DNA from 2 places in the Lysinibacillus sp. CNPSo 3705 genome. Region 1 is predicted to be linked to the other one. Evidence: predicted binding sites of a transcription regulator. Region 1 holds the regulator's gene; the other holds the start of a gene.
What was found. Region 1 encodes CtsR, which represses protease genes until heat stress. Its sites were predicted from a motif close to ATGGTCAATAAAGGTCAAACA; they were not measured.
Positions count from the first base shown of each region.

Region 2: a site for CtsR is predicted at 2,791-2,811, ahead of clpP (ATP-dependent Clp endopeptidase proteolytic subunit ClpP). Genes of this name have one in related genera too.

Region 1 is NZ_JAQZSD010000002.1:64,529-79,559, reverse strand. It holds gene PVA17_RS01220 (ATP-dependent Clp protease ATP-binding subunit) at 1-2,070, opposite strand, end outside; gene mcsB (protein-arginine kinase McsB) at 2,060-3,169, opposite strand; gene PVA17_RS01210 (UvrB/UvrC motif-containing protein) at 3,166-3,714, opposite strand; gene PVA17_RS01205 (CtsR family transcriptional regulator) at 3,728-4,198, opposite strand; gene PVA17_RS01200 (DUF4870 domain-containing protein) at 4,594-4,899, opposite strand; gene PVA17_RS01195 (class I SAM-dependent methyltransferase) at 5,020-5,706, shown strand; gene corA (magnesium/cobalt transporter CorA) at 5,756-6,715, shown strand; gene PVA17_RS01185 (hypothetical protein) at 6,822-7,031, opposite strand; gene PVA17_RS01180 (globin-coupled sensor protein) at 7,326-8,636, shown strand; gene PVA17_RS01175 (acyl-CoA thioesterase) at 8,684-9,163, opposite strand; gene PVA17_RS01170 (aldehyde dehydrogenase family protein) at 9,232-10,659, opposite strand; gene PVA17_RS01165 (DUF4003 family protein) at 10,703-11,665, opposite strand; gene PVA17_RS01160 (DUF779 domain-containing protein) at 11,898-12,257, opposite strand; gene adh (aldehyde dehydrogenase) at 12,279-13,799, opposite strand; gene rluF (23S rRNA pseudouridine(2604) synthase RluF) at 14,147-14,848, shown strand; gene PVA17_RS01145 (DUF6904 family protein) at 14,871-15,031, shown strand, end outside.
Region 2 is NZ_JAQZSD010000033.1:31,358-46,388, reverse strand. It holds gene PVA17_RS15025 (TPM domain-containing protein) at 1-146, opposite strand, end outside; gene PVA17_RS15020 (LemA family protein) at 146-727, opposite strand; gene PVA17_RS15015 (spore coat protein) at 917-1,531, shown strand; tRNA gene PVA17_RS15010 (tRNA-Arg) at 1,965-2,039, opposite strand; gene clpP (ATP-dependent Clp endopeptidase proteolytic subunit ClpP) at 2,897-3,478, shown strand; gene PVA17_RS15000 (hypothetical protein) at 3,531-3,710, opposite strand; gene PVA17_RS14995 (hypothetical protein) at 3,692-4,204, opposite strand; gene PVA17_RS14990 (HPr family phosphocarrier protein) at 4,496-4,753, opposite strand; gene whiA (DNA-binding protein WhiA) at 4,869-5,816, opposite strand; gene PVA17_RS14980 (gluconeogenesis factor YvcK family protein) at 5,882-6,865, opposite strand; gene rapZ (RNase adapter RapZ) at 6,870-7,763, opposite strand; gene PVA17_RS14970 (8-oxo-dGTP diphosphatase) at 7,773-8,240, opposite strand; gene trxB (thioredoxin-disulfide reductase) at 8,638-9,582, opposite strand; gene PVA17_RS14960 (tetratricopeptide repeat protein) at 9,683-11,206, opposite strand; gene hisIE (bifunctional phosphoribosyl-AMP cyclohydrolase/phosphoribosyl-ATP diphosphatase HisIE) at 11,297-11,914, opposite strand; gene hisF (imidazole glycerol phosphate synthase subunit HisF) at 11,911-12,672, opposite strand; gene hisH (imidazole glycerol phosphate synthase subunit HisH) at 12,666-13,298, opposite strand; gene hisB (imidazoleglycerol-phosphate dehydratase HisB) at 13,295-13,894, opposite strand; gene hisD (histidinol dehydrogenase) at 13,899-15,031, opposite strand, start outside.

The sequences.
Region 1 (15,031 bases):
CATTGTACCCTTCATATCTTTATACTTCGTATCAGTACCACCTACATTAAAGCCAAGGTTTTTCTGATATTTTAAAGCATCTGCACCGACGTTTGAAGTCATAATAACAACGGTATTGCGGAAATCGACCACTCGACCTTTAGAATCTGTTAAACGGCCATCTTCAAGTACTTGAAGTAAGATATTGAAAACATCTGGATGAGCCTTCTCAATTTCATCTAGTAATACTACTGAATACGGTTTACGACGAACCTTTTCCGTTAGTTGACCGCCATCATCAAAACCTACATAGCCTGGAGGTGAACCAACTAAACGTGAAGTCGAATGTTTTTCCATGTACTCAGACATATCCACGCGAATCATTGCGTCCTCATCGCCAAACATAACCTCAGCTAGTGCTCTGGCAAGCTCTGTTTTACCAACCCCTGTAGGGCCTAAGAAAATAAATGAGCCAATTGGTCGTTTCGGATCTTTCAAACCAGCTCTTGCGCGACGTATTGCACGAGAAATTGCCTCTACTGCTTCTCCTTGACCTACAACCCGTTTGTGTAACTCTTCTTCAAGTTGTAATAACTTAGACGATTCTTCTGACGCAATTTTCGAAACGGGAATTCCAGTCCACATAGATACTACCGCTGCTACATCATCCACTGTCACTTTTGACTCGGCTTTACCTTGTTCTTCCTTCCAGTTTTTTCTTGTAGTTTCGATTTCATCTTTTAGCTTTTGCTCTGTATCTCTTAATGATGCTGCCTTTTCAAATTCTTGACCTGAGACAGCTGCATTCTTTTCAGAGCGCACATTTTCAAGCTTATCTTCAAGTGCCTTTAAGTTTGGTGGCACTGCGAATGAACGTAAGCGGACTTTAGAACCGGCTTCATCGATTAAGTCAATCGCCTTATCTGGTAAGAAACGATCAGAAATATATCGATCACTCATTTTTGCTGCCGCTTCAATTGCTTCATCAGTGATTTTCACACGGTGATGTGCTTCATAACGATCACGTAAGCCTTGAATAATTTGAATTGCTTCTTCTACAGTTGGTTCATCAACTTGAATTGGTTGGAAACGACGCTCTAATGCCGCATCCTTCTCAATATATTTGCGATACTCATCTAGTGTCGTTGCACCAATACATTGCAGCTCGCCACGTGCTAAAGATGGTTTTAAAATATTTGACGCATCTATGGCACCTTCTGCACCACCCGCACCGATCAATGTGTGCAATTCATCGATGAATAAAATAACATTTCCTGCTTGGCGAATTTCATCCATTACCTTTTTCAAGCGGTCCTCAAATTCACCACGATATTTTGTTCCAGCAACAACTGTCCCCATATCAAGTGTCATAACACGTTTATCACGAAGAATTTCTGGGACTTCATTATTAATAATTTGCTGTGCCAAGCCTTCAGCAATAGCTGTTTTACCAACACCTGGCTCCCCGATTAATACAGGGTTATTTTTTGTACGACGTGATAGAACCTCAATAACACGTGTAATTTCCTTGCTTCGACCAATGACTGGATCTAAAGTGCCTTCACGAGCAATTTGCGTTAAATCACGCGCAAGGCTATCTAATGTTGGTGTATTGGCAGCCTGTGCAGCTTGTTGACCAGATTGAGCATTATCGTTATTACCTAATAACAATAGCACTTGCTGACGAGCCTTATTCAATCCGACACCAGCATTATTTAATACACGGGCCGCTATACCTTCACCCTCACGAATAAGCGCTAATAGTAAATGCTCTGTGCCGATATAGGAATGACCTAATTTACGTGATTCATCGACTGATAGTTCTATTACCTTTTTAGCGCGAGGTGTGTAGTGGACAATTGGACCAACATCTTCTTTACCTTTCCCTACAAGCTCTTCGATACCTGATTCAATCATTTGGGGACTAATATCAATGGCTTCTAATGCTTTTGCAGCAATACCGCCACCTTCACGGATAAGCCCTAATAGAATATGCTCTGTTCCAATTGATTCGTGTTTCCAACGAATTGCCTCTTCTTGGGCAAGCTGTAATACTTTTTGCGCGCGTTGTGTAAAACGATTAAACATCAAATGAATCCTCTCCTTTTCTCCGAATAATAGGCTTACTCATATTTTCTCGAGATAGTGCCTCACGAAGCATTTCCGCTCGTACGCGATCTCGCTCAGTAGGTGGCAAAACGTCACCTGCGTAATTCTGTAAAAATCCAGGTTGCATACTAACAACACATTCGTTTAATTTAGTCGCTTTAATACCTTCAATTAACCGTAAATCTACTCCTAAACGAACATTTGAAAGACAGGTAGCAGCTTCCTCACTCGTTAAAATTCGAGCATGTGTTAATGTCCCTAAAGCACGGTATACACGGTCTTCTAAGGCAAGCTCTGCTTTTTCCATTAACTTTCCTCTTGCATGTCGTTCTTTTTGAATTATTTTTTCAGCGACACTTTGGATATCGGCTAAAATATCATCCTCTGTTTTCCCTAGTGTAATCTGATTTGACACTTGGTAAACATTCCCTATATTTTCACTACCCTCCCCATATATTCCTCTTACCGTCATTCCTAATCGTGTCATCGCATTAATGATTTGATTCATCTGACCCGTAAGTGTAAGGGCAGGCAGGTGCATCATGACAGATGCTCGTAAACCAGTACCAATATTTGTTGGACAACTTGTTAAATAACCAAATGTATCTCGAAATGCGTAAGGCAAGGCTTTCTCTAAGGTACGATCAATTTTATTAGCTTGCTCGTATGCCTTTTGAAGTTGAAAGCTCGCCGTCATACATTGAATGCGTAAATGGTCTTCTTCGTTCACCATAATGCTAGTTGATTCGTCATCAGATAAGAGCATGGAGCCAACTCGCTCTTTTTTTGCAAGCTGAGGACTAATCAAGTGCTTTTCCACAAGTATTTGACGCTGTAAAGACGTTAAGTCTTTAATAGCAAAATATGAATAATTTTCTCGAAGTTCTGTACTATCCTTGATTGCATGTGTAACTGCGTGTTCCACCTGTAATGCTTCATCCTCTGTAAAGGCTAATGGAAAACGATAACCATCTAAATTTCGAGCAAGGCGAATGCGTGTACTTATGACAATATCTGAATAATCGTCCTCTACACTCATCCATATCGGTGTAGCACGCTCTAAAAATGACTCAATCATCACGACACATCACCACCTTCAAATTGTAGCTGCTTCTCAAGTTCCTTCGCTTCATCACGAAGCTTTGCGGCCTCTTCAAATTGTTCTTCATCTACAGCAATCTTCATACGTTTACGAATATCTTCAATTTGCTTTTTGATGACATAGACATTATTTTGGGCACCGGGCATTTTTCCTATATGTTGAGGACCAGCCTGTATACGGTTAAAGAGCTTCGGTAAGTGTTCACCAAAGGTATCATAGCAGCTAGGGCATCCAAACTTACCTTCTTTTAAAAATTGTTTATACGTAAATCCACATTGTGGGCATGTTTGCGGTTGTGGTGGTGCCTGCTGTTTTTCACCCACTTGTTGTTGCTGCCATGTAGGGGAGCCAAACCAATTGGATAATAACTGCTGAATAGATATTGGCTCTTGCTTAAACTCAGCATGAAATGGATGGAACTGCGAGGCACAGACGTCACAATAATGATGCTCTACTTTTTGACCATTTTGAATTTGTGTTACGGTAACTGTCGCATTACGCTGCTTACAATGTTCGCATATCATTCCCATCACCTCTTTATTTGTGCTGTTCATATTTAATCGTTGTTAGCATCGCTCGTAAAATTCTTGCTCGAATAATATCCCGTAATGGGAGTTGCAAATCGAGAGTTGAGCGATCAACTGCTGCTAACATTAATTTCGCTTCTCGCTTTGAAATTACCTGCTCATCAATTAGTCGATACACTAAATCTTCTGCCATTGTTTGCGATGCCCCACCTTCTATTTGCGCGAGGACATCATCAATCAGATCAATTTGTGAATTCGCGCGGACACGTAAAATTCGAATGTATCCACCACCACCACGTTTGCTTTCAACAAGATAACCTCGCTCGACAGTAAATCTAGTATTGATTACATAATTTATTTGTGAGGGCACGCATTGAAATTTATCTGCGATTTCACTACGTTTTATTTCAATATGCCCTTCTCCACCTAATTCAAGCACTTGCTTTAAGTAGCCTTCTATGATGTCTGATATATTACGCATTTTAGGAATACACCTCGCTTACTTCACTGACTTTGACTATCTTTGACTTTCTTTGAGTATATTATACAAAACGCTTGAAAATAATTGCAATTATTTCGCACTTAGAAAAAATCAATTATGCCTATGCCAGAAATAATTGCGTCCGGAATCGGCTTTGTGGTTTGGCGAGCAGGATGTTTTTTGCCCGAAAGCGTAGCGTCAGCAGCTTGATGCAGGTCAGTTAGCCGTTATCGTAAGGAAGCGATGATTTTAGGCTAACATCCGCCAGAGGCTTCACTTATTTCAGCGGATGTTTGGACAACCGTTGAAATAAGTTTCTTAGTTATAAGATGCCCTTTTCAGCTATAGAAAAAACGCAAGCATATGCAACTAGCATATACTTGCGTCTATAAAAATTATACCCATCGACCAACTATTGGATAACGCCAATGCTCATCAGATAGAGCCTTTACAATACCGATAATTGGTGCAATAAAATACATGATACCAAACACAATTAAGAACGGTATACCAATGATTAGGAAGCTTAAAATCCCCGAAATTGTCATTAATACCCCCATCACAACTTGGAACAATAAGGCTTGCACGGAAATACTTTTTACCTCTTCATCTGAGCTGATTAAGAAAAATATAATCGGTACTAACCATGGCGCAAAAAACGCACTTGCGTGTATGATTACCTTAGACCATTTAGTTTCCATTTATATCAATCCTTCCATTTAATTTTTTATTTTATGTACTACTATTTACGGATCTATTTCTTAAATAGTTTCAAATATAAATTGGATTTTAAAATTTTTTTGAAAGGCATGTGATAACCGATGGAATTTAATAACAAACTTGCCAACGAATACGAAAAAGGTATTCGTCGCACGCTCCCTAGCTATGATGCAATGCTACGTTTGACACAAACCTTTTACCAATCTGCGTTACATGAAACAGCTGAATTTTTAGTAGTTGGCTCCGGAAGCGGCAATGAGATTTTACAGCTTGCTGAGAAAAGTCCTCATTGGTCATTTGTTGGTATAGATCCGTCAGAAGCGATGCTGCAAATCGCTGGTGAACGTTTAAAATCTCTACCTAATAATATTTCTTTATATCAAGGAACTATACTGGATACTCAGTTACCTGCAGTGAAGTTTGATGCAGCAAGCTGTGTATTAGTGCTTCACTTTATACAAGATGATCAGGAGAAGCTTGCAACATTACAAGAAATAGCGAATAATTTAAAGCCTGGTGCTCCCTTTGTCCTCGTCTCAAAATATGGGCAGCAAGGTTCCTTAGAAACTGAGCTACAATTTGATTTATGGCGTGCTTATTGGCTACAGCATACAAAGCTAACACCATCGGAAGTAGCAGAAATGGAGAAATCGATACGTTCTCTTTCATTTATGCGTGAAGAGGACATTTTAGCACTATTACAGCAGGCAGGTTTTACAAAACCATCTAGATTCTTTGCGACTGCTTTATTTGGTGGTTGGATATGTTATAAAGAAAGTTTGTTGTGAAGATATATACACCTGTTAAGCTATAATTAACAGAATTGAGGTGAATGCTGTGATACGTACAATTGGCATTACAAAAGACCAAAAGCTTATAAAGGATTTTCCGCTTGAAGATATACACAAAAACGAATTTGAATGGTACTGGGTCGATTTTAATTGTCCGACCGATGAGGAAGAACTACTGTTAGATACATTTTTCCATTTTCACCCACTCGCTATAGAAGATTGTTTAATGCGTTTACAGCGACCAAAGCTCGATTTTTATGATGATTTCCACTTCTTTGTTATCCAAAGAGTTAACGAAGAATTAACAGCTGAAGAAGTAAACATTTTTGTTTCTAATAAATTTATTGTCACATTTCATAAAAATTCAGCACCGGAGATAGATCGAGTACAAATGATGTTAGAAAAACAGCCAAAGAATTGGGAACGTGGCACCATCTATTTAACATACCAGATAATCGATAAAATCGTTGATAACTATTTCCCGCTTGTCTATAAGATTGAGGATCATTTAAATGCACTAGAAGATGAGCTTACCTATCAAAGTAACCTTAACGCTATGAAAATTGTGTTTGAATTCCGTAGTGATTTGCTTGATCTACGTCGCACCATATTACCAATGCGTGATCTATTATATCGTATCCTTAACTCTTACCGATTTTCACTAAATAAATCAGAACGAGCTTATTTCGGAGATATTTACGATCATCTGCTTAAACTCACCGAAATGATTGAATCCAACCGTGAGCTCACTGCAGATATGCGTGATAGCTATATGGCGATGAGCTCTAGTCGTATGAATGGCATCATGATGACCTTAACAATTGTTTCAACAATCTTTATTCCGCTAACATTCATTGCCGGTGTTTATGGCATGAATTTCGAATATATGCCAGAGCTACACGGGAGATTTAGCTACTTTATCGTACTCGGAATTATGATTTTTATCGCTTTATTTATGCTGGCAGTCTTTAAGCTTAAAGGCTGGTTCAAATTATTTAAACCTTAATTCCTTCAGGACCATCGTCATCGATGACGAGAAGTACCCGCGCAAAGCGTTTACTCGCACAACATATTAAAGGCACCTGAGATTTTTCTAAGGTGCCTTTCTACTGTCAGTAAGGACCACGATCATCAACTTTATGTTCGCCTTGCTGTGGAAATAAAAAGTAAGCGAGTACCCCAGATACTATTGTTGCACAGATAGTAATTAATAGTTGATCTAAGTCTGGTACTTCAGCATAGTAGTTTCTTAACATGTAAACCGAGCCAATCGCTACAATTACCATAACCGGAATAACAAATTTGAAACGCTTCTTTTCCATGTAATACCTCCTCAAAACCATTGTTACGTTCAATCTAAACAGTTCGTATTTTACAGGTTTCCTATTTTAAATTCAATTTACCTACTACCTTTTTAATAGTCTATTTCATGACTTTTAAGCGACAGTCGTCTATAATGCCTATAAAAAATAAAGAAATACACTAAAATTTTAACCAAATTCACGACAAAAAATAGTAGAATAGACTAAATACCATATATTCCGAAAAATTAACAAACTAAGCAATTCGATTTTTATATACTACTATGCATTTATAAAGAATGGAGCAAACAGACAATGAGTTGGTTTACAAAAAAGAACGATTCTAGCTACTCAATTACATTAGCACCTGAAAATTATAAAAATAATGTACAATTGGATGTATCAAACTATCCAAAACTTCAAAAACAGTTGCAACTTTTAGATTTAACAATTGAGGATTTAGCCATCATTAAACAACTACAGCCTTTAGCTAAAGATTTAGTTCCTGAAATGGTGGATCAATTTTATGCAGCTATTAGTTTAAGCCAAGATTTGTTAGATATTATAAACAGAACGTCACAAATCGATCGTTTAAAAGTTACTTTACATAAGCACTTGAGTGATATTTTCGAAAGTCATATTAACAACGCTTATATTGATGAACGGAAGGCAATCGCTGAAACCCATGTTCGAATTGGTCTACAATCAAAGTGGTATATCGCCTCATTCCAGTCATTAACAACGACATTTACACGCTTTACAAATGAGTTGGATTTATCAAAACATGATGCCATACGTGCTATCAATGCCTTCTGCAAAATCATTAATTTCGAGCAGCAGCTTGTAATCGAAGCCTATGAAAAAGAAGAGGAACGCATTCGAGCAGCAGCTGATGACACAAAACACGCACTTGTCACTACCATTCAAAAAACGGCAGAGGAGCTCAATGGGATTAGTGAAGAAACAGCAGCCTCTTTATTAGTCATTTCTTCTCAAACGGACGATATCGCAGTAGCGACTAAACAAGGCTTATCCTTCGTTGCTGATACACAGGAAAAATCCAAACGCGGACAGCAGCAGCTACAAGATCAAAATGATTTAATACAAGTTATTTTGCAAAGTGTAAACAGTCTTGAAGTTACGATGAACCAATTACGCACATCTTCTCAAAAAATATCAGAGATTGTAGGGCTAGTTACGGGAATTGCCGATCAAACCAACTTATTAGCATTGAATGCTTCTATCGAGGCAGCCCGTGCGGGTGAGCATGGTAAAGGTTTTGCTGTTGTAGCAGAGGAAGTTCGTAAGCTTGCAGAAGAGACAAAAAATGCTGTACAAAATGTTTCTCATCTCATTAGAGAAACAGAAAGTAATATTACAACAATGTCTAATTCAGTTATTAACGTGGATCAAAAGATTCAACATAGCGTAGATACACAAAACAGTTTATCTAAATCATTTAATGATATCGCCGATGCTGTTGCTGGAATTCAACAGCAGTATGTAAATACATCCAGAGATATTTCAACAATCTCTAACTTGATTACTGAACTGTCACAAGGAGCTACACTCGTTTCTTCTTCCTCCGATTCACTGATTAATGTGGTAAATGAGTTAAAAATGTAAGCACAAAAAGGGAAACTGACAGTATACGTCAATTTCCCTTTTCTCTTTTAATGCGGTAATTCCCGTTTTTGCTTACGATGTTCTCGTCTTGCAGGGCCTGTTTCAAACAGACGTTTTTCTGCATCTGTTTCAGGATAAATTGCAGGAACTGGCTTAGGTTTACCATCATCATCTACTGCAACCATCGTTACAAAGGATTCTGTCGTTAATTTTTCCTCACGAGTTTCAATGTTTCGTGAAATAACCCGAACGTAAACTTCCATTGAAGAACGTCCAGTTGAGGAAACAATACTTTCGATTTCTAAAATATCCCCTACATGTGCTGCCGATAAAAAATCAACTGAATCAATAGAGGCTGTAACTACATGCCCTTTCGCATGCTTCATTGCCGTAATTGCAGCAATTTCATCAATATAAGCTAACACTCTTCCACCAAAAATGGAGTTGTGATTATTTGTATCTGGCGGTAATACGAGACGCGTTTGAACAGTACGTGACTGACCCATCGGTATTGCGTTGTTTGTCATAGTTCTTGCAACTTCCCTTCATGAAATGTTCTTTCGTCATCGTATCGTAGAAAAAGAGTTGATGCAAATTAGAACGATTTTTTCATCGTTATAAATTTCATATCTGTCATTTCCTCAATTGCCCACTTAATACCTTCGCGCCCGTAGCCACTCATTTTTACGCCACCGTATGGCATATTATCGACCCTAAATGTCGGAATATCATTAATAATAACAGCACCCGCTTGTATTTCATCTGCTGCACGTAATGCATCAGGTAACACATTCGTATAAATGCCAGCATTTAAACCAAGTTCCGACTCATTCACTAGTCGAATAGCGTCGTCTAATGTTTCATATGAAACAATTGAGACGATTGGCGCGAATGTTTCCTGACAAACAACTTTCATATCCGACGTCACATTCGTCATAACAGTTGGCGTTAAAGTACGTTCCGTAAATGTTCCGCCTGTTGCAACTATCGCACCTTGTGACTTTGCTTCGTCAATCCATTGACGAATACGTTCAACTTCTTTTGGATTAATCATTGCACTAACATCCGTATTTGTATCTAGTGGATCACCTACCACTAATTTTTCTGTCTCCGCTACAAACGCCTTTGTAAATTCATCAATAATAGATGCGTGTACATAAATACGTTGTAAAGAGATACAAACCTGTCCAGCAAAATTAAAAGCACCACCGACACAACGCGAAATAATTTTATCAATTGGTGTCGATGGCTCGACAATTACTGCAGCATTGGAACCAAGCTCTAAAGTGACTTTACGCAAGCCTACTTTTTCTTTAATGCCTAAACCAACCTTACCACTACCCGTGAATGTCACCTTTTTCACAAGTGGGTGGGTCACTAGTGTATCACTTAGCTCCCCTCCGCTACCTGTAATAATTTGAAGCGCACCATTAGGTAGACCCGCTCGCTGGAAAATTTCTGCCATCACGATAGAGCTTAATGGCGTTTGCGTCGCTGGCTTTAAGACTACCGTATTTCCAACTGCAAAAGCAGGACCTAATTTATGTGCCACTAAATTGAATGGAAAATTAAATGGTGTTATGGCTGAAATTACACCTATAGGCTCTCGTTTTGTCCAGCCGATACGATCTCCTGCCCCTGGTGCAGCATCCATCGGTACCGTTTCACCGTTTGCTTGCTTAGCACCCTCCGCAGCAAATTGATAAGTTGCTATTGTACGTTCTATTTCAGTTAAACCTGCCGATATTGGCTTACCTGCCTCTAGGGCTAAAATTTCAGCTAATTCCTCTTTGCGCTGACGCATTATGTTAACCACTTTATATAATATTTCGGCACGTTCGTAGGCTGTTGTCTTTTTAAACGTTTGGAATGCCTTATGTGCACCTTCTATTGCTTGCTCAACGTCAGTAATTGATGCTTTAGCTACCTTTGCAATAACCTCACCACTATAGGGCGAACTTAGCTCATATGTTTCCTTTGCGTTCTGCCATTGGCCATTCATCCAAAGCTTTGTTTCCTTCATCCTTCAAATGCACCTCCAAAAAATCAAGTTCTTCTTTATTTTATCACGAAGAACTTGATGCTACAGCTGCTGCCCCCATTGCCGCGAACATTGCTGCTTGCTGTGCTTGAATTAATAATTCAATAGATGACATGATCGTCATTGATAAGGATTGTTGCACCTGCGCCATATCATAAATTACAATTTGTATGGCCATAAATAACACAAATTCACGATGCCATTTTAAAAGTTTCATATCTTTTAACTCATTATATACATCAACAATCTGTTGAAGCTGTACTTGATTCACTTCAAGGATTGCTAAAAAACCAAGTAAAGGATAGTGCATCGTCTTGACCTTTACATCCTGATTCTTTAGTGTGTCACGGATCGTCACAACATTTGGCACTAGATTATTATCATATTGGGCTGATAAGAAAGTCAGTAATTGCGATAGCCATTGAAGCTCATTACCCGCATTAAAATTATACGTACGTAATTCTTTATAATAACGATTCATTGTTTCCGCACGTAGCTCCGCATCATCAGAGGGGCTACTTAACAATACTGCATAAGGAATATCATCGTATGACGTTAAAAACTTATGATGTTTACGGATTGCATCAAATAATGCACGTGCCGCCTGTGCATGTGCACGCTTCTCGCTTTCCTCTTCAGTTAAAAACTGTGCTCCAATAAAACTAAAATTCCCACTTCTAAATTTCGCTTCCTTCATTATATTCACGTTGTGCAGTAAATTTTTTACGGCTTGTTGTGGATCTTCTTGCTCCAATAAATTTGCAGCAATACTATAACCTACCGTTGTTCTTAACGGAGATGTCCATGAAGTTTGCTTTTTCATTTCTTGTAATACTTCTTTATACTTAACAGAATCAAAAGGTTTTCCAGATGCCACATATTTGCTAGCTATGGCTAACACAATTTTACGATGCACTGTCCGGCCAACAGCATTCGAGACATCCTCCACCATATTTGTAAACTGATTTTCAATCATAACGAAATCCATGTTTAACACGCTCCTTTTCCATATTTACGTAATTAAACAAAAAAGGATTCATTCATTTTGGCTCATCATCATAACGTTGGATTGGTTTCATTCCTGCTAACGAAGCGACAGTAGCACATGATTTTTTGTGTGAAAGCCTCCTATCAAGTAGCCATATAACCTCACATAAACTTTCCAAATAAATCAACATAAAAAACAGCGGCAATACTGTTTGCCGCTGTCACTAAAGTCTTTAAATTACACCTAATTCCTTTAACTCCTCTGTTGAAAAGGCTCTTGATCTTGTTAAGAACCGTTTCCCTTCAACGCCTTCAAGTGAAAACATACCACCTCTACCATCGACAACGTCTAAGATTATTTGTGTATGCTTCCAGTAGTCGTATTGATTTTTATGCATATAGAAGGGAGCACCACCAATCTCTCCTAGGCAAACATCTTGATCACCTAATAGTAGGTCGCCCTCTGGATAACACATTGGCGAAGAGCCGTCGCAGCATCCACCTGATTGATGAAATATAACAGGACCATGCTTTTCTTTCAATAATTCTTTTAGTGCTAGCGCTTCCTCTGTTGCTATAACTCGCTCGACCACGCTCATGCACCTCCCTATTGATTAGAAGAAACCAAGTTTGTTTTCACTGTAGCTAACTAATAGGTTTTTCGTTTGTTGATAGTGAGCTAACATCATCTTATGGTTTTCACGACCAACCCCTGACATTTTATAGCCACCGAATGCTGCATGTGCAGGATAAGCGTGGTAGCAGTTTGTCCAAACACGTCCTGCTTGAATACCACGACCAAAGCGATAGGCTGTATTCATATCACGTGTCCATACACCTGCACCCAAACCGTATAATGTGTCATTCGCGATTTCTAACGCTTCTTCTTTTGTTTTAAATGTTGTTACAGCAACAACTGGCCCGAAAATTTCTTCTTGGAAAATACGCAGTTTATTATGTCCTTTGAAGACAGTTGGCTTAATGTAGTAACCATTTTCAAAGCCTGCTCCTACATTATTTTTCTCTCCGCCAATTAGACATTCTGCACCTTCTTGCTTTCCAATATCTAAGTAAGAAAGGATTTTTTCCATTTGCTCACTTGAAGCTTGCGCACCCATCATCGTATTCGGATCAAGTGGATTTCCAACTTTAATCGCTTCAACACGCTGTAGGACGCGCTCCATAAATTTATCGTAAATAGATTCTTGAATTAATGCACGAGAAGGACATGTACATACTTCACCTTGGTTTAATGCGAATAATACAAAGCCCTCTACTGCTTTATCTAAAAAGGCATCATCTTCGTCCATAATATCCTCAAAGAAGATGTTTGGCGATTTGCCGCCCAATTCTAATGTAACTGGAATAAGATTTTGCGAAGCATATTGCATAATTAAGCGACCTGTCGTTGTCTCACCCGTAAAGGCAATTTTACCGATGCGTGGGTTTGATGCGAGCGGCTTCCCTGCCTCTAAGCCAAAGCCATTGACAACATTTAGTACACCTGATGGCAATAAATCTTCTATTAATTCAACGAGCACCATAATCGAAGTTGGTGTTTGCTCTGCAGGTTTTAACACCACACAGTTTCCAGCTGCAAGTGCTGGTGCTAGCTTCCAAACAGCCATTAATAACGGGAAGTTCCATGGGATAATTTGACCTACTACCCCAATTGGCTCATGGAAATGATAAGCGACAGTATCGTTATCGATTTGGCTTACTGCGCCTTCCTGTGCACGTAAAGCTCCCGCAAAATAACGGAAATGATCAATTGCAAGAGGGATATCTGCATTTAATGTTTCACGTACCGCTTTTCCGTTATCCCATGTTTCGGCAACGGCTAGCTTTTCTAAGTTTTGTTCTATGCGGTCCGCAATTTTAAGTAAAATGTTTGCACGCTCTGTTGGGGATGTTTTTCCCCATGCATCTTTTGCGGCATGTGCTGCATCAAGTGCAAGTTCAATATCCTCAGCAGTAGAACGAGCTACTTGTGTAAAAACTTGTCCAGTAACAGGTGTCACATTGTCAAAGTATTGTCCTTTCACTGGAGGTGTCCATTCTCCACCAATGTAATTTTCATATTTCTCTTTGAATTGAACTACCGACCCTTCAGTGTTTGGAAATGCATAAACCATTTTACTTCTCCCCTTTACACAAAATGATGAGAAAATAATCTACAAATATCGTCATTTTTTATCGAAATAACAATAATTTCATAGATACCCTCTTACACAATATATTGTCAGAAACGAAAAATAATTTCAACTTTTTTAAAATTTTTTAGATTCCTATTAAAATTCGTTTGTGATTAAGGAAGCAAATTGGTATGAAAGCACAAGGGATAAGGGGGTAGAACGACGAGGAGAATCACGAAAGTTGTTTTCCTGGAATGAGTTATTTTTCCTAGAAAAGCTTCTAGAATTCACGGTGTGACCAACTATAATGTATACTTAAAAATAATATAAATGTATAGGAGAACAGTATGCGCATTAATAAATATTTGAGTGAAACAGGCATCGTATCTCGTCGCGGTGCGGATAAATGGGTAGAAGAAGGTAAAGTAACCATTAATGGTGAACTTGCTACAGTTGGTAGTCAAGTAGCAGCTGGTGATATGGTTTGTGTTGATGGAAAAGAGGTAAAGAAAGAAGAACAGCTCGTATATATTGCCTTAAACAAACCAGTAGGAATTACAAGTACAACTGAACGTCATATAAAAGGAAATGTCGTTGATTTTGTCAATCATCCTCTTCGCATTTTCCATATTGGACGACTAGATAAAGAGTCAGAAGGGCTATTATTACTGACAAATGATGGTGACATCGTCAATAAAATTTTACGTGCTGAAAATCATCACGAAAAAGAATATATCGTGCAAGTCGATAAACCCATTACGGAGCAATTCATCAAAAAAATGGGAGCGGGTGTAGATATTTTAGATACTACAACCTTACCTTGTCATGTCGAAAAAATTTCTGATAAAGTCTTTAAAATCATTTTAGAGCAAGGTTTAAATCGCCAAATACGTCGTATGTGTTCGGCACTTGGCTACTCCGTTAAGCGTCTACAACGCATTCGTATTATGAATATTAAGCTTGGCAATTTAAAAGTTGGACAGTGGCGCGATTTAACAGATAAAGAACGAACAGAACTATTTAGACTACTTAAATACACACCAAAATAAAGCAGTTTAAGGGGATGGAACTATGCTGTCAATTCAAAGTACTGAGCAGTTAACTGGGGCACGTGTTAGCGGGGATTTTTGGGATTTAGATGAGCTTATTAATGCTATTTACAAAATAACTGGTGATGAAAACAAGTATTATGATTATCAAGGAGCGCGCCTGCGCATTCTTCGTGTTTGTTA
Region 2 (15,031 bases), on a different contig from region 1:
TCTTCCTTAACGGATGTTGATAAAACATTAGCAAAATCATGCATATACGTATTTTTCTTCGGTGTCGGCATTGCGGCATCCGCCATTGTTATAGACAGAATAAACATGATGCTAACAATAGCAAGTTGGAATATTAACCGTTTCATTATTGTTTACCGGTACTGCCAAAATCTATAGATGGTGCCTTTTCAGCACCCGCAGCTGCTTTAAAGTATTCTTTCTGTTCAAAACCAAACATCCCTGCAATAAGATTGCCTGGAAAACGTTTAACCGTTTTATTAAAAGTCTGCACTTCATTGTTGTAATCTTCTCGAGCCACCGCTAAACGATTTTCTGTCCCAGCTAATTCATCCATTAATTGACGGAAATTTGCATCTGCCTTTAAATTCGGATAATTTTCCACGACTACTAGTAATCGACTAAGTGCTCCGTTTAATGCATCATTGGCAACCGCCTGTTCCTTTGGACTTTGAGCACTTCCCATTTGTGCACGTGCCTCTGTAATGCTAGCGATCACTTCTTTCTCATGGTTAGCATAACCTTTTACAGATTCTACTAAGTTCGGAATCAAATCGTAGCGACGTTGTAGCTGATTTTCAACTTGCGCCCATTTCGAATCTACGCTTTCCTCTGCCGTTACTAGACTATTGTATTTTGGAATAAATAGTAAGGCTAATACAACTAAAATAATAACGATTATTCCTACAGGTCCAACTATTTTTTTCAATGTAAAAACCTCCTTCGCTTTCTTTTAGCTATCATCCATGATAGGCCTTTCTTTTTTCTTACCATTAATGTGCAGCAAAAAAAACATCCCTATTCTACATATATGCAAATACATTAATACCGTATGAAATTTCTCTAACGTGCCATACTTAATACTGTAACAAACTATGATATTTAGGAGGCGCTTTTTTTGACACAATCGTTTCAAAACGAATCATCAAACCAAACATCGTTTAATCAACAACAAAGCCTAAATCATGGTGGACATGAGCAAATGGACTTACATGAAACAATCGGTGCAATCATTGCTTGTATGAATCAATCCATTGTTTTACGTCCACATGTTAAGGACACAGAGTTACTTAGTATTTTGGATCGCCAATATAATTTCACATTAGGTATGTATAACACAATTGTGGAATCTTATAACACAGGTCATGATCCATCTGTTCCTACAGGTCGCTATCAAATGGAGACAGGAAATAATTTTAAATATGGATTAACTCCTGGCCAACCTAAAAAGCCAATGCAAAATGCAAATGAGCTCAGCGATGAATGTATTTCTGGCTTCTTACTTGGCGCTCAAAAAGGTGTGGCAAAAGGTATGACTGCAGCAGCAACAGAAACTACAAACCCTGTTGTTCGTCGCGTTATTGCCGATAGTATTCCCAACTGCATTGAAATGGCATACGAATTATCTATATACCAAAATATGCATGGCTACTATCAAGTACCTCAATTTTCTCAACAAGATATGCAAACAATGCTTAATGCATACAGCACTACAACAAATCCCCTTCATTAATTTAAAAAAACAAGAGCAGCCCCACCTGTGGTCACTATCACCCAGGGGCTGCTCTTGTTTAATGTTTTAATGCTTTTCGTTCATGGATTCGCCAAGTCAAGCCGATCACCTATCGAATAACTAAAAATAGCACCTGGAGTGAATGTTTTGCCATTCATCCTGGTGCTATTTTTAGACTATTTGTAAAAAAAAAGAATCCCCTCAGATAGGATTCTTTTTTTCGACTAGTATAACTAGTCTTCACGTACAGTATGTTCACTAAAAATAATTTGGAGTTGTTGCTTTTTTGAAGGTTTGAAAGGAACATATACGGGAATAATGCCTATTAGGCAATATTTCCATTATATTCCCTTCTCTTTTCCCCACTAAGCAGGCTGCTAAACTACTTATTAGGAGAATTGAGTTATAAAAGTAAATCAAATAATCAGTAAAATGGCGCCCTCGGAGGGAATCGAACCCCCAGTGCAAGAACCGGAATCTTACGTGTTATCCATTACACCACGAGGGCAATTAAACAAAAAAAAAAGTACTCACCCTAGGCTTTAGAAAAGCATGATGTAGATAACCCTCATGTGAAGCATACCTGCAAAATAGTGTACTGTACTTTAACTTATGTGACCTTATCAATTATACAAACCTATTGCCCATATTTCAACTATAGAATGCAAAACATTTTAACTTTTTTTATCTTCATCCAATAAGTATCAAAAACCTACGAAAAAAAGATAACCTACAGACGGATATCACAGATTGTGAATTATGCTGATACCCTTTAAATTTTGGAGACAGTATCTATTTACGTGAGAGCAAAGCGTTTGCGGTACTTCCTTATTTGCGTGGAACGAGGCGGTAATGGGAAATGTTTTTTGTAGCACAGCGAGGCGGTAAGATTTAATGGTTTCTAGGCGAGGGCGATGTGATTGCATCCAAGTTTTTTGTGGCGAAAAGCAAAGCGATTGCATCCAATGTTTTTTGAGCGAAAGCGAAGCGGTAGCATCCTATGGTTTCTGAGCGGGGACGAGGCATTTGCATCCTATGTTTTTGTTGCCAAAGTGAAGCGGCGCATCCAATGGTTTCTGTTGCGAAAGCGAAGCGGTAGCATCCTATGGTTTCTGAGCGAGGGTGAGGCTATTGCATCCAATGTTTTTGTGGCCAAAGCGAGGCGGCGGCGGCAAATGGTTTCTGTGGCGAAAGCGAGGCAGCACTATAAATACGCTAAGGCAAAATTGATTTAATTTATTTTACTTTAACAGGGTTAATATTTGACCTTCCCTGACTATAATGTGTATGATAAGGATACAGCTGAATTACCAAGGAAGTTTTCAGCAAAAGTATTCGAATTTAGTTTTTTAAGGAGGATTTAACATGAATTTAATTCCTACAGTTATTGAACAAACAAGTCGTGGTGAACGTGCTTATGACATCTATTCACGACTACTAAAAGATCGTATCATCCTATTAGGAAGTGCAATTGATGACAACGTTGCTAACTCAATTGTTGCTCAACTTCTATTCCTACAAGCAGAAGATCCAGACAAAGATATTTTCCTTTACATTAACTCACCAGGTGGATCTATCACTGCTGGTATGGCAATTTATGACACAATGCAAATTATCAAGCCACAAGTACAAACAATTTGTATCGGAATGGCAGCATCTATGGGTGCTTTCCTACTTGCTGCTGGTGAACCTGGTAAACGATTCGCATTACCAAATGCTGAAGTAATGATTCACCAACCTCTTGGCGGTGCACAAGGTCAGGCAACTGAAATCGAAATCGCTGCAAAACGTATTTTATTCTTACGTGAAAAATTAAATGGAATTTTATCGGAACGCACTGGTCAACCACTTGAAGTCATTGCAAGAGATACAGACCGCGATAACTTCATGACAGCTGAGCGTGCAAAAGAATACGGCCTAATCGACCAAATTATGGAACGTAAATAAAAAAGTTAATGGCATCCCAGATTATTTCTGGGATGTCTTTTTTTGTTCGACATTAACTGTATTGGTTTGATGGACTTCTTTCCGTCGCAGCGTCTTCTTTCCGTCGCTTCGACCTTTCTTTCCGTCGCTCCGACCCTTCTTTCCGTCGCTCCGACCCTTCTTTCCGTCGCTTCGACCTTTCTTTCCGTCGCTCTGACTCTTCTTTCCGTTGCTTCAGCCTTCTTTCCGCCACAGCGTCTTCTTCCGTCGATCTGACTCTTCTTTCCGTCGCTCTGACTCTTCTTTCCTTCGCTTCAACCTTTCTTTCCGTCGCTCTGATTCTTCATTCCGTCGCAGCGTCTTCTTTCCTTCGCTCTGACTCTTCTTTCCGTCGCTTCGGCCTTTCTTTCCGTCGCTCTGAATCCTCTTTCCGTCGCTTCGGCCTTTCTTTCCGTCGCTCTGACTCCTCTTTCCGTCGCAGCGTCTTCTTTCCTTCGCTTCGCCCTTTCTTTCCGTCGCTCTGACTCTTCTTTCCGTCGCTTCAGCCTTTCTTTCCGTCGCAGCGTCTTCTTTCCGTCGCTCTGACTCTTCTTTCCGTCGCTTCGAACTTTCTTTCCGTCGCTCTGACTCCTCTTTCCGTCGCAGCGTCTTCTTCCGTCGATCTGACTCTTCTTTCCGTCGCTTCGGCTCTTCTTTCCGTCGCTTCGGCTCTTCTTTCCGTCGCTTCGGCTCTTCTTTCCGTCGCAACGTCTTCTTTCCATCGCTCTGACATTTTACTGTCGTAGCCTTTTCCTTCCATCACTTTGGCTCTTTCCGTTGCATCTTTTTCTTTCCGTCGTATCCTTCTCTTTCCAGCGCTTTGATTACCCTTTCCATCACTTTAACTCTTTCCGCCGCCTGACCTTTCCTTCCATCGCTTCGCCATAATATCCATCGCTTTGGCTTAACTTTCAGGACCTATTTATCAGTGCAAAAACACAAAAAAAACTGTCCAACATGTAAGTTTTACTGTTTGGACAGTTTTTGCGTCATAGTTTTTTAATCTTCTTTTTCGATTAGTGCTGCTAATGCTGTAACCGCTTGCTCAGCATCGTTGCCATCGCCACTAAGTACTACCTCTGTTCCTTTTGCAATGGCTAAGCTCATAACACCCATAATGGATTTAGCATTTACTTTTTTCTCGTCCTTTTCCAGAAAGATATCTGCGTTAAAACGATTTGCTTCTTGTACAAATAGTGCTGCTTGTCTAGCTTGTAGTCCTAATTTTAATTTTACATGGACTCTTCTCTCGGTCATTCTTAAAACTCCCCTTTACTACCGTTCATCTATTATTTTTATCTTACCTTACTTACTAGCAAAAGAACAATACGCGATTACGCTTTTCACATTCATACCTGAAAAGTATGAAAATTTAACCACCAATTTTTTCTCCGCTTCTTAATGCATCGGCTATTTCATCTATTTTCCGTAATCGATGATTGACACCGGATTTACTAACCGTTCCACTTGATACCATTTCACCAAGTTCTTTTAGTGTGACATCTTGGTATTCTACGCGTAATCGTGCAATTTCGCGTAGTTTTTCTGGCAATTGATCTAAACCTATTGCATTTTCAATAAATCGGATATTTTCTACTTGACGTAATGCTGCGCCTATTGTTTTATTCAAGTTTGCTGTTTCACAGTTGACTATGCGATTGACACTATTTCTCATGTCTCGCAATATGCGGACGTCTTCGAATTTCATCATTGCTTGATGCGCTCCAACAATGTTAAGGAAATCTGAAATTTTTTCCGCCTCTTTTAAATAAGTTACGAAGCCTTTTTTTCGTTCAATTGTTTTTGCATTTAGCTCAAATTCATTCATTAAATCCATTAAGGCCTCGCCGTGCTCTTTATATAATGAATAAATTTCTAGATGGTAGGCAGATGTTTCTGGATTGTTGACAGAGCCACCAGCTAAAAAAGCACCCCGTAAGTATGCTCTTTTTTGACCACTCTTTTTAATGAGCTTCCGAGAAATAGTATGATTAAATTGAAAGTCGTCTGAGATGATTTCTAAATCAATCAGTAGCTCACGCGCACCTTCTCTTACACGGCAAATGTATACGTTATTTTTTTTCAAACGCATTTTTTTTCTAACAAGTAACTCTACATTATACGGATACAACTTCTTCATAATCGTATAAAGTCTTCTTGCGATTGCAGCGTTTTCAGTTTGTACGTCTAAGCTTAACTGTTTATTAGCAAAGGATAATGAACCATTCATACGAATTAGGGCAGATACTTCTGCTTTCATACAATGATTGTCCGCTTCTATTTGCGTTAACTCTTTTTTCGTTTCTGAAGCAAAAGACATATCACGCCCTCCTTTCAACTTTTTGTTCTATGTATATGTTCATCTTATCATATACAATAAGCGCTTTATGATTCACTAACTTCTTGTTCATAGATATTTGCGTAATCTACAAGCCATTTCGCAACGTTTGTAGCATTATGACGTACCGTCCCATCTGGTCGAATCGTGGCAATATCCCGTTTAATAACCTCTAATCCCATACTTTCAAGCTTTGCAACGTCGAATGTTACTGGCTCAGCACATTCTTCCTTATAAAGCTCTTTTACAGGATGAGGGAGTTTTACATCATTCACCAATATAGAATCAATGAAGGAGTCACTAACATGTTTATAGATAGCTTTAACATGATCACCTGCTGTATATGAAATGGTTTCACCTTTTTGGGTCATTAAATTACAAACATAAATTTTTCTTCCTTTAGCCTTTACAACAGCTTCTCCTATTCCTTTTACAAGAAGGTTTGGAATAATGCTTGTATATAAACTTCCTGGACCAATTAAAATATAGTCAGCACGATGAATTGCTCGAATAGCCTCTGGTAACGGTTTCACATTTTCAGGCACTAAAAAAACACGACTAATTCGTTTTTTTGCCTTTGGAATTTTAGATTCCCCTTCAATGATTGAACCGTCCTCAAGCTCAGCATGTAAATTTATCTTTTTGTTGGCAGCTGGTATGACGCGACCATGGACCTTTAAAACCTTTCCCATCTCACTAATAGCATGGTTAAAATCCCCGGTAATATCTGTTAAAGCAGTCAGCATTAAATTACCTAATGAATGCCCACGTAAATCTTCTGATGCAGAAAATCGGTATTGAAACATTTGCTCTACAAGCGGCTCAACATCCGATAACGCCGCGATCACATTACGGACATCACCAGGTGGTGGAATATCATAGTCATCTCGTAAACGTCCTGAAGAACCACCATCATCTGCTACTGTCACAATTGCAGTAATATCAAATGGGTGGTGCTTGAGTCCTCGTAGTAACGTAGAAAGCCCCGTACCACCACCAATTACAACAAGCTTTGTTCGCTTCTTTCCCATTCACTCAATCCTTTCTACGATTGATGTCACGATGTGTAATAACAGTATTTTCCTTTCCAGCTAAATATGCCCCAAAATACTCTGCTAATGTTACTGAACGATGCTGTCCTCCAGTACATCCAAAGGCAATGACAAGTTGTGATTTGCCCTCTTGTCTATAGAGCGGAATCATAAATTCAAACAAATCCGTTAGTTTTTGAATAAGTGTTTGCGTATCCTCAAGTGCCAAAACATAAGAAGATACCTCCGTTTGTAAACCCGTTTTGGGGCGTAACTCTTCTACATAATATGGATTTTTCAAAAAACGGACATCAAAAACTAAGTCGGCATCTATCGGCATACCATGTTTAAATCCGAAAGACATAATATTTACCGAGAAAATATTATCAGCATCGCTGGCAAATTCTTTAGCGATTTTTTCACGTAGCTCTTTAGGCTTCATATTAGATGTATTATAGACAAATTTAGCGCGACCTTTTACTTCGGATAAAAGCTTACGTTCTTGTTTAATGCCATCTAATGGTAAACCATTTACAGCCAATGGATGTGCACGTCTTGTCTCTTTATAACGTCTAACTAAAGCTGCATCATCTGCATCTAAAAATAAAATACGTGCAACGATGTCACCTTCTTTAAGAATATGGTCGAGAGCGCCGATAAGAGAATCAAAAAAGTCGCCACCACGCATATCCATGACAGCTGCTATACGTGTAATATTTTTACCCGAATCCCTTAGTAAGGTTAAAAATGTTGTAAGTAACGCTGGTGGTAAATTATCAATACAGTAATACCCTAAATCCTCAAAGCTTTGAATAGCTACTGTTTTCCCAGCTCCAGACATTCCTGTAATAATAACCAATTCACTTGTACCTTTTGGTCCTTCAACCACCACTGTCATGCAGCTCCTTTATTGTTCGATTGATATTTGTATTTTCTCATGAAGTAATTCAAATTCAGTTGTGTATTCAAATGTACCGTACTGAATGCCTGATTGTGAGATAGCAAATTGTAAGTTTGTTCGATCACCTTCAGCCATTGGCAAATGTTTCAAATCCTCTACTGGGTGCCATGCAAGTTCGCCTTCTCTAGTTTCTTTAAACGGTACTCCTTCTACATCCTTTGCAACAAATGTATAAAGCATCCATTCGTCCACTACCTCATTATTTTCTTTAATAACCATTGTATAAACACCCTTTAAATGAGCATTTATTGGTGTGACATTTGTTTCTTCTTTAAACTCCCGTACTGCAGCCTCATAAATCGATTCACCGCTCTCCATTTTACCGCCAGGAGCTACGTACCAGCCACGTCTCGGCTTCTGAAGTAATAACACTTGACCGTCTTTTACGGCTATTAAATTTGCAATTCTTTGCATAGGCACACCTCTAATCTCTTTTGCATTCTACCTTTTATTATAGCAAGACCAAACAAGGTTTGTCCTCAATTCTAAACTTTACGTCATTTGCAATTTTAACTTTATCGATACTGTTTTTAACCTTTACTCAAACATATGAAACTCAGTCATAAAAATTTCCGTTCACAACAAAAATAGGCTGCTCCACCTAATTGATGGAAACAACCTACTTAACAAAATAAAAGGGGGATTGCTAATTACAATTTATATATTACACCTTTTATATGTCATTCAAGTTACAACTATATTAAGACCGTATTAAAATTGTATTTTTTACCTCAAAATATTGATCTTGGGCATTCTACTAAAATATGCACACCCATTTTGAAAGGAGATTGCCCTTTTCAATGATCCACTATTAAGCATTAATTTTTTCTAATAATTCTTCCACATAGTGCTGTACTGCTTGTGCTGCAATACTTCCGTCCCCTGTTGCTGTAACGATTTGACGAAGTGATTTTTCACGTACATCTCCAGCTGCGAAGATACCTGGTACTGTCGTTTCCATATTATCATTTGTCACAATATAACCAGCATCATTTAAAATGCCTAGAGACTCAAATGGTTTTGTTAATGGAAGCATACCAATGTATACGAATACGCCATCAGTAGCAAAATTAGATTCTGTACCATCTACAGTTGATTGTAATGTTACACTTCCAACTTTACCGTTAGCCTCATTAATTTCCTTCACTGTTGCATTCCAAATGAAATCAATTTTTTCATTAGCAAAGGCACGATCTTGGAGAATTTTTTGTGCACGTAATTTATCACGTCGGTGTACAATTGTTACTTTATCAGCGAAGCGAGTTAAATAAACGCCTTCTTCAACAGCAGAATCCCCGCCACCTACGACAACAAGATTTTTTTGCTTGAAGAATGCACCATCACATACTGCACAATAGCTGACACCACGGCCTCCAAGTTCTTTTTCGCCAGGCACGCCCATTTTTTTATATTCGGCACCTGTAGAAAGAATAATTGCACGTGTTTTATATTCTTTAGTACCTGATTTTATTGTTTTATATTCCTCACCATCAATAATTTCAGTTACGTCGCCATATGCATACTCTGCACCGAATTTTTTAGCATGATCGAACATTTTTGTAGATAGCTCAGGCCCTAGAATTGTATCAAACCCAGGATAGTTTTCTACTTCTTCTGTATTTGCCATTTGTCCGCCAGGGATCCCACGTTCAATCATTAAAGTTGAAAGGTTGGCACGTGATGTGTAAACAGCAGCAGTCATCCCAGCAGGACCTGCACCAATTATTACTACATCATAAATTTTTTCTTCTGACATAAATACTTCCCCCTAAACAGATTTTTTACTTTTTTATAATAATGTTAGTATGTTCATCGTATGTGAAAGTAAAAAGTTATTCAACTATGTTGCTCACGGTCTAATTATGAGTGTCTGGTAAGAACATTAAAATCTCTTCAATATACTTCGATAAAGTTGACACTGACACTCCGTATTGCTGAGCGATTTCTTTTTTTGTCACCTTGAGCATTCGGGAAGAACGGAATAAATAATCATTTGCTCCTGCAATAGCTGCTGGATTTGTAAAACGATAATTGTTCATCAATGCTTGCTCGCAAAGCACAAACCACATTTGGAACATTGGTGCAATTAATGTCGTTAGCTTATCATACTGTTCTAGTAAAATTTCTGGCACACTTACTGCTCGTATAAAGCTAGCCTCTACTTTGTTTTTCATATCAAATTGATGTCCTAGTGCATAAGCGAGGAATAGCTTTTCATACGCATTAAATTGGTCAACATCTATCCATTTTGGATGCGCAATAATTTCCTGTTTATGTGCTGTACAGCTTAATAAAAACAAACCAAATATGCGTTCACTTGTATACTCGCTCTCTAGCTTTTCTACAATATAATCACGGTCATGTTCTAATGCATCAAGTGAATAATTGTTTTCTTCTTGACGCCAAGGTTCAAAGCCTTCTTTATCGGGATCTAGCTCAAGTAGCTGCTCCCATGTACTTTTTGAAATTTCTTCATGTCCTGAGAAATAAGCGGCATGTGATAACCAAAAGTAAAAGCCAGCATCGCCTACATAGCCTCTTTTCTGCATGCTACGTAACCATTTAAATGCTAAATCATATTGTCCAACGAGCGCTAATGTTGCACCCAGCTTGTAGCGATGTTCCCATAAGTATGGTTGAATTTTCACAAGTATTTCTAAAAGATCCTTTAAATCTTCTTCATTTTTTTCATAGTATGCGATAACCGTTAAATTACATAGTGCATGTAAATTCCCTTTATTTTCACGTAATACAGTGTTTAGCAGCGCTTTCGCTTGTTCTGCTTCACCCACATAAAAATAGGCAAGGGCTAAGTTATTATAAGCCGACCAAAAATCTGGTCTATCTTCAATTAAGTTTTCTAGCATTTTAATAGCTTCAGGGAAATCTCCCTTTTCCATACAGCGTCTCGCCTGTTCTTGCCGATATAAATCTTCAGCTGAACCTTCAAGCTCCTCAAAATCATCCTGCTCAAAATCAACAAACTCTAATATTTCAGCAGCTTCATCTGCATAGGCACCTTCTGGCTCTATTTGTAAATATTGCTCTGCAAAACGTTTAGCATCATGTATGATCCCAATACATCCTGAAACCTCTGCCATGTAAAAAATAATTTCTGGATTGTCTTTATCTATTTGATAAGCACGACGAAGTAGATCATACGCTTCCTCGAAACGTTGACCCTCTAACTCTATTATCGCTAATTGTAATAAAATCATCGGATCATCAGGGCTTAAATCAACTGCTCGCTGTAAATATTTATAGGCTTTATTCATTTGTCCGCTATTCATTGCTTGAATTGATTTTTTATAATAATAGTCGCCTGTTGGAATGAACGACACTATATTCGTTTGAGTCTCTTTTTGACGTTTCTTTTCCAAAATATTTCCTCCGAAACAAGAAATAAGGAACGTATTATACGTTCCTTTACACAGTAACTTCTATTATAACATACAATAAGCAATATGCCGTTATTTCTCCTCGTGACGTTTTTCTAACACATGTAACACGTCATAAATACTTACTTTTTGCTCTTGCAGTAATACTAGTAAGTGATACATTAAATCGGCAGCCTCCCATTTCACTTCTTCTGCATCGCGATTTTTTGCACCTATGACAACTTCAGTTGCTTCTTCTCCAACCTTTTTACAAATTTTATCGATTCCTTTATCGAACAAATATGTAGTATACGCCCCTTCTGGCATTTCTTGCTCGCGCTTTTCAATGACCTTTACGAGTTTAGAAAGAATCTCAACAGATCCGACCTTGGCATTGTGCTGAATAATCTCCGTAAAGCAAGAAGTTGTTCCAGTATGACAAGCCGGTCCAGCAGGAATTACTTCCACAATTAATGCGTCACCATCACAGTCCGCCTTGATAGATACCACTTTTTGCGTATGACCACTCGTTGCCCCTTTGTGCCAGAGCTCTTGACGTGAACGTGAGAAAAACCATGTTTCTCCTGATTCAAGCGTTTTTTCTAGAGATTCTTTATTCATATACGCTACAGTTAGTACTTCTTTTGTATTTGCATCTTGTACAACCGCAGTGACAAGACCTTTTTCATCAAATTTAATGCTGTCAATCATCTTACTGTCACTCCTTTTTCACGTAAGTATTCTTTTACTTGTGCTACGCTCGTTTCTTTATAATGGAAGATGGATGCTGCAAGTGCTGCATCTGCATCGATACCTTCAGCTAATACCTCATAAAAATGTTCGGCATTCCCTGCACCGCCGCTTGCAATAACAGGAACTGTCACAGCCTCTCTCACAGCTTTTGTTAACGCTAAATCAAAACCGGATTTCTCACCGTCCTGATTCATACTCGTTAATAAAATTTCACCTGCACCTAAGCGAACCGCTTCCTTCGCCCATTCAGTTGCTCGCCATGTTGTTTTGTTTCGGCCCCCATGCGTATAAACCATCCACGTGGCATCTTCTTCGCTATAGCAGGCATCAATAGCTACAACAATACATTGTGCGCCAAAAAAGTCAGAACCTTCTTTAATAAGCTCTGGACGCTCTAAAGCAGAAGTATTCACTGATACTTTATCGGCACCTGCACGTAAAATACGTTTCATATCATCTAACGTTCGAATTCCACCACCTACTGTGAATGGGATGGCTAATGTAGCTGCAGTTTGCCGTACGACATCCACCATTGTTTCACGTCCTTCATGTGATGCTGAAATATCTAGAAACACAAGCTCATCTGCCCCTTGCTCATCATAAAACTTAGCAAGCTCAACTGGGTCACCCGCATCACGTAAAGACACAAACTGTACACCTTTGACAACACGTCCCTCTTTCACATCAAGACATGGAATAATGCGCTTTGTTAACATGATGCCACCCCCTTCAACCATTGCTCTAATAAATGAACACCTAGTTCGCCTGACTTTTCAGGATGGAACTGCATGCCCGTAATAGAGCCATTTGCCACAATGCCAGGAACTTTAATACCATGATAATCCGCATAAGCGACAAGCTCCGTTTCCTCGATATCAGTTGCATAAAATGAGTGCACAAAATAAACATGTTTTGCCGTTACTTCACCATTTAACCAAGAAGGATGCTTTGTCACGACGAGCTCATTCCATCCCATATGCGGCACTCGATACGTTTGCCCAGCGCTGTCACCAGTAAATCGTTTAATGCTGCCTTTAAAAAAACCCAGCCCCTTCGTTGGGGACACTTCTTCACTTTGCTCAAATAATAATTGCATGCCTAAGCAAATTCCGAGAAGTGGTCGATTTTCTGCTTTCACCTTGTGTAAATATTGATCTAAATTCGTTTCAGCTAAACGTTTGATGGCATCAGGAAACGCTCCAACACCAGGAAGCAACAGTGCATCTGTTGCGTCTAGCACTGTGTCGTTAGCCGTAACAACAACCTCACAGCCAAGTCGTTTTAATGCTTGTTCAACGCTAAATAAATTCCCCATTCCATAATCAATAACACCTATTTTCACGTTAACAGCCCCTTAGTCGATGGTACACCTTTAACACGTGGATCGATTTCCACTGCTGCGTCAATGGCACGTGCTAACGCCTTAAAAATAGCTTCAATAATATGATGTGTATTATGGCCATAAGGTACAATCACATGAACATTCATCCGAGCCTCGAGTGCAAACTTCCACAAAAATTCATGTACTAATTCAGTATCGAAACTACCGACCTTTTCCTTCAACTGTGGCACACGATATTCTAAGTGAGGACGATTGGAGCAATCTACAACGACCTGTGCAAGTGCATCATCCATTGGCACAAATGCTGTGCCGTAACGCTTTATTCCTTTTTTATCACCGAGCGCTTCACGAATAGCTTGGCCTAAGACAATTCCTAGATCTTCTGTTGTATGATGATCATCTATATACGTATCACCATTCGCTTCTATCGTCCCATCAAAAAGCCCATGTTTAATAAATAGGTCAAGCATGTGATCCATAAAGCCAACACCTGTTTTAATATTTGCTTTCCCTTCACCATCTAAATCGATTGCTACAGAAATTTGCGTTTCATTTGTTGTACGTTCAACTTTTGCATATCGTTTCTTTTCAGTCATTGTATTACCCCTTTTCCCAGCCACGTGATTCCACTGCACGCGCATGACCCTCTAAGCCTTCCATACGTGCTAGGCGTGCAATTTTCGGTGCGTTTTCTGCCCAAGTTTTTTCACTATAAAAAACGACGCTCGATTTTTTCACAAAATCATCGACATTTAAGCCACTTGCAAAGCGTGCAGTGCTATTCGTTGGCAGCACATGATTTGTCCCTGCAAAGTAATCACCAACTGGTTCAGAGCTATAACGGCCAATGAAAATCCCCCCTGCATGTCGTACTTGCTCAGCTACAGCCTCCGCATTTTTTGTGACAATTTCTAAATGCTCAGGCGCTAGCGAATTAATGGCATCTACGGCATCTACCATCGTTTCAGCCACATAAATGACACCAAAGTTTTCTATCGATGCACGTGCTACCTCTTCACGTGGTAAAATCGTTAATTGCTTCTCCACTTCATTAGCTACTTTTATAGCCAATTGCTCAGAAGTCGTTACTAAAATGGCACAAGCTAATTTATCGTGTTCAGCCTGCGATAAAAGATCGGCCGCGATTTCATCAGCAAATGCTGTATCGTCTGCTAACACGGCAATTTCACTTGGTCCTGCAATCATGTCAATGGCTACCTCACCAAACACTTCACGTTTTGCTAATGCTACAAAAATATTTCCTGGACCCGTAATTTTATCAACTGGAGAAATAGTCTCTGTACCATACGCAAGAGCTGCAATCGCCTGAGCTCCACCGATTTTGTATATTTCTTCTACTCCTAAAATATGCGCTGCAGCAAGCACACCTGGAGGTAATTTTCCATCGCGACCTGCTGGAGATGTCATAACAATGCGCTGGACACCAGCAACTTGTGCAGGAATAACGTTCATCAAGACCGAAGAAGGGTATGCTGCTGTACCACCAGGAACATAAAGACCAACTGCATCGAGAGCCGTAATGCGTTGTCCAAGCCATGAACCATCTGTCAGTTCCAAGCGATAACCTGCACGTTTTTGCTGCTCATGATAAAGGCGAATGTTTTGAGCAGCTTCTGTTAAATCAGCATAAAGCTGTTGATCAATTGTATTAGCGCCCTCTTCTATCTCTTTCTTCGTTACGCGTAAATAGTCAGGGGCAAAGCCATCCCATT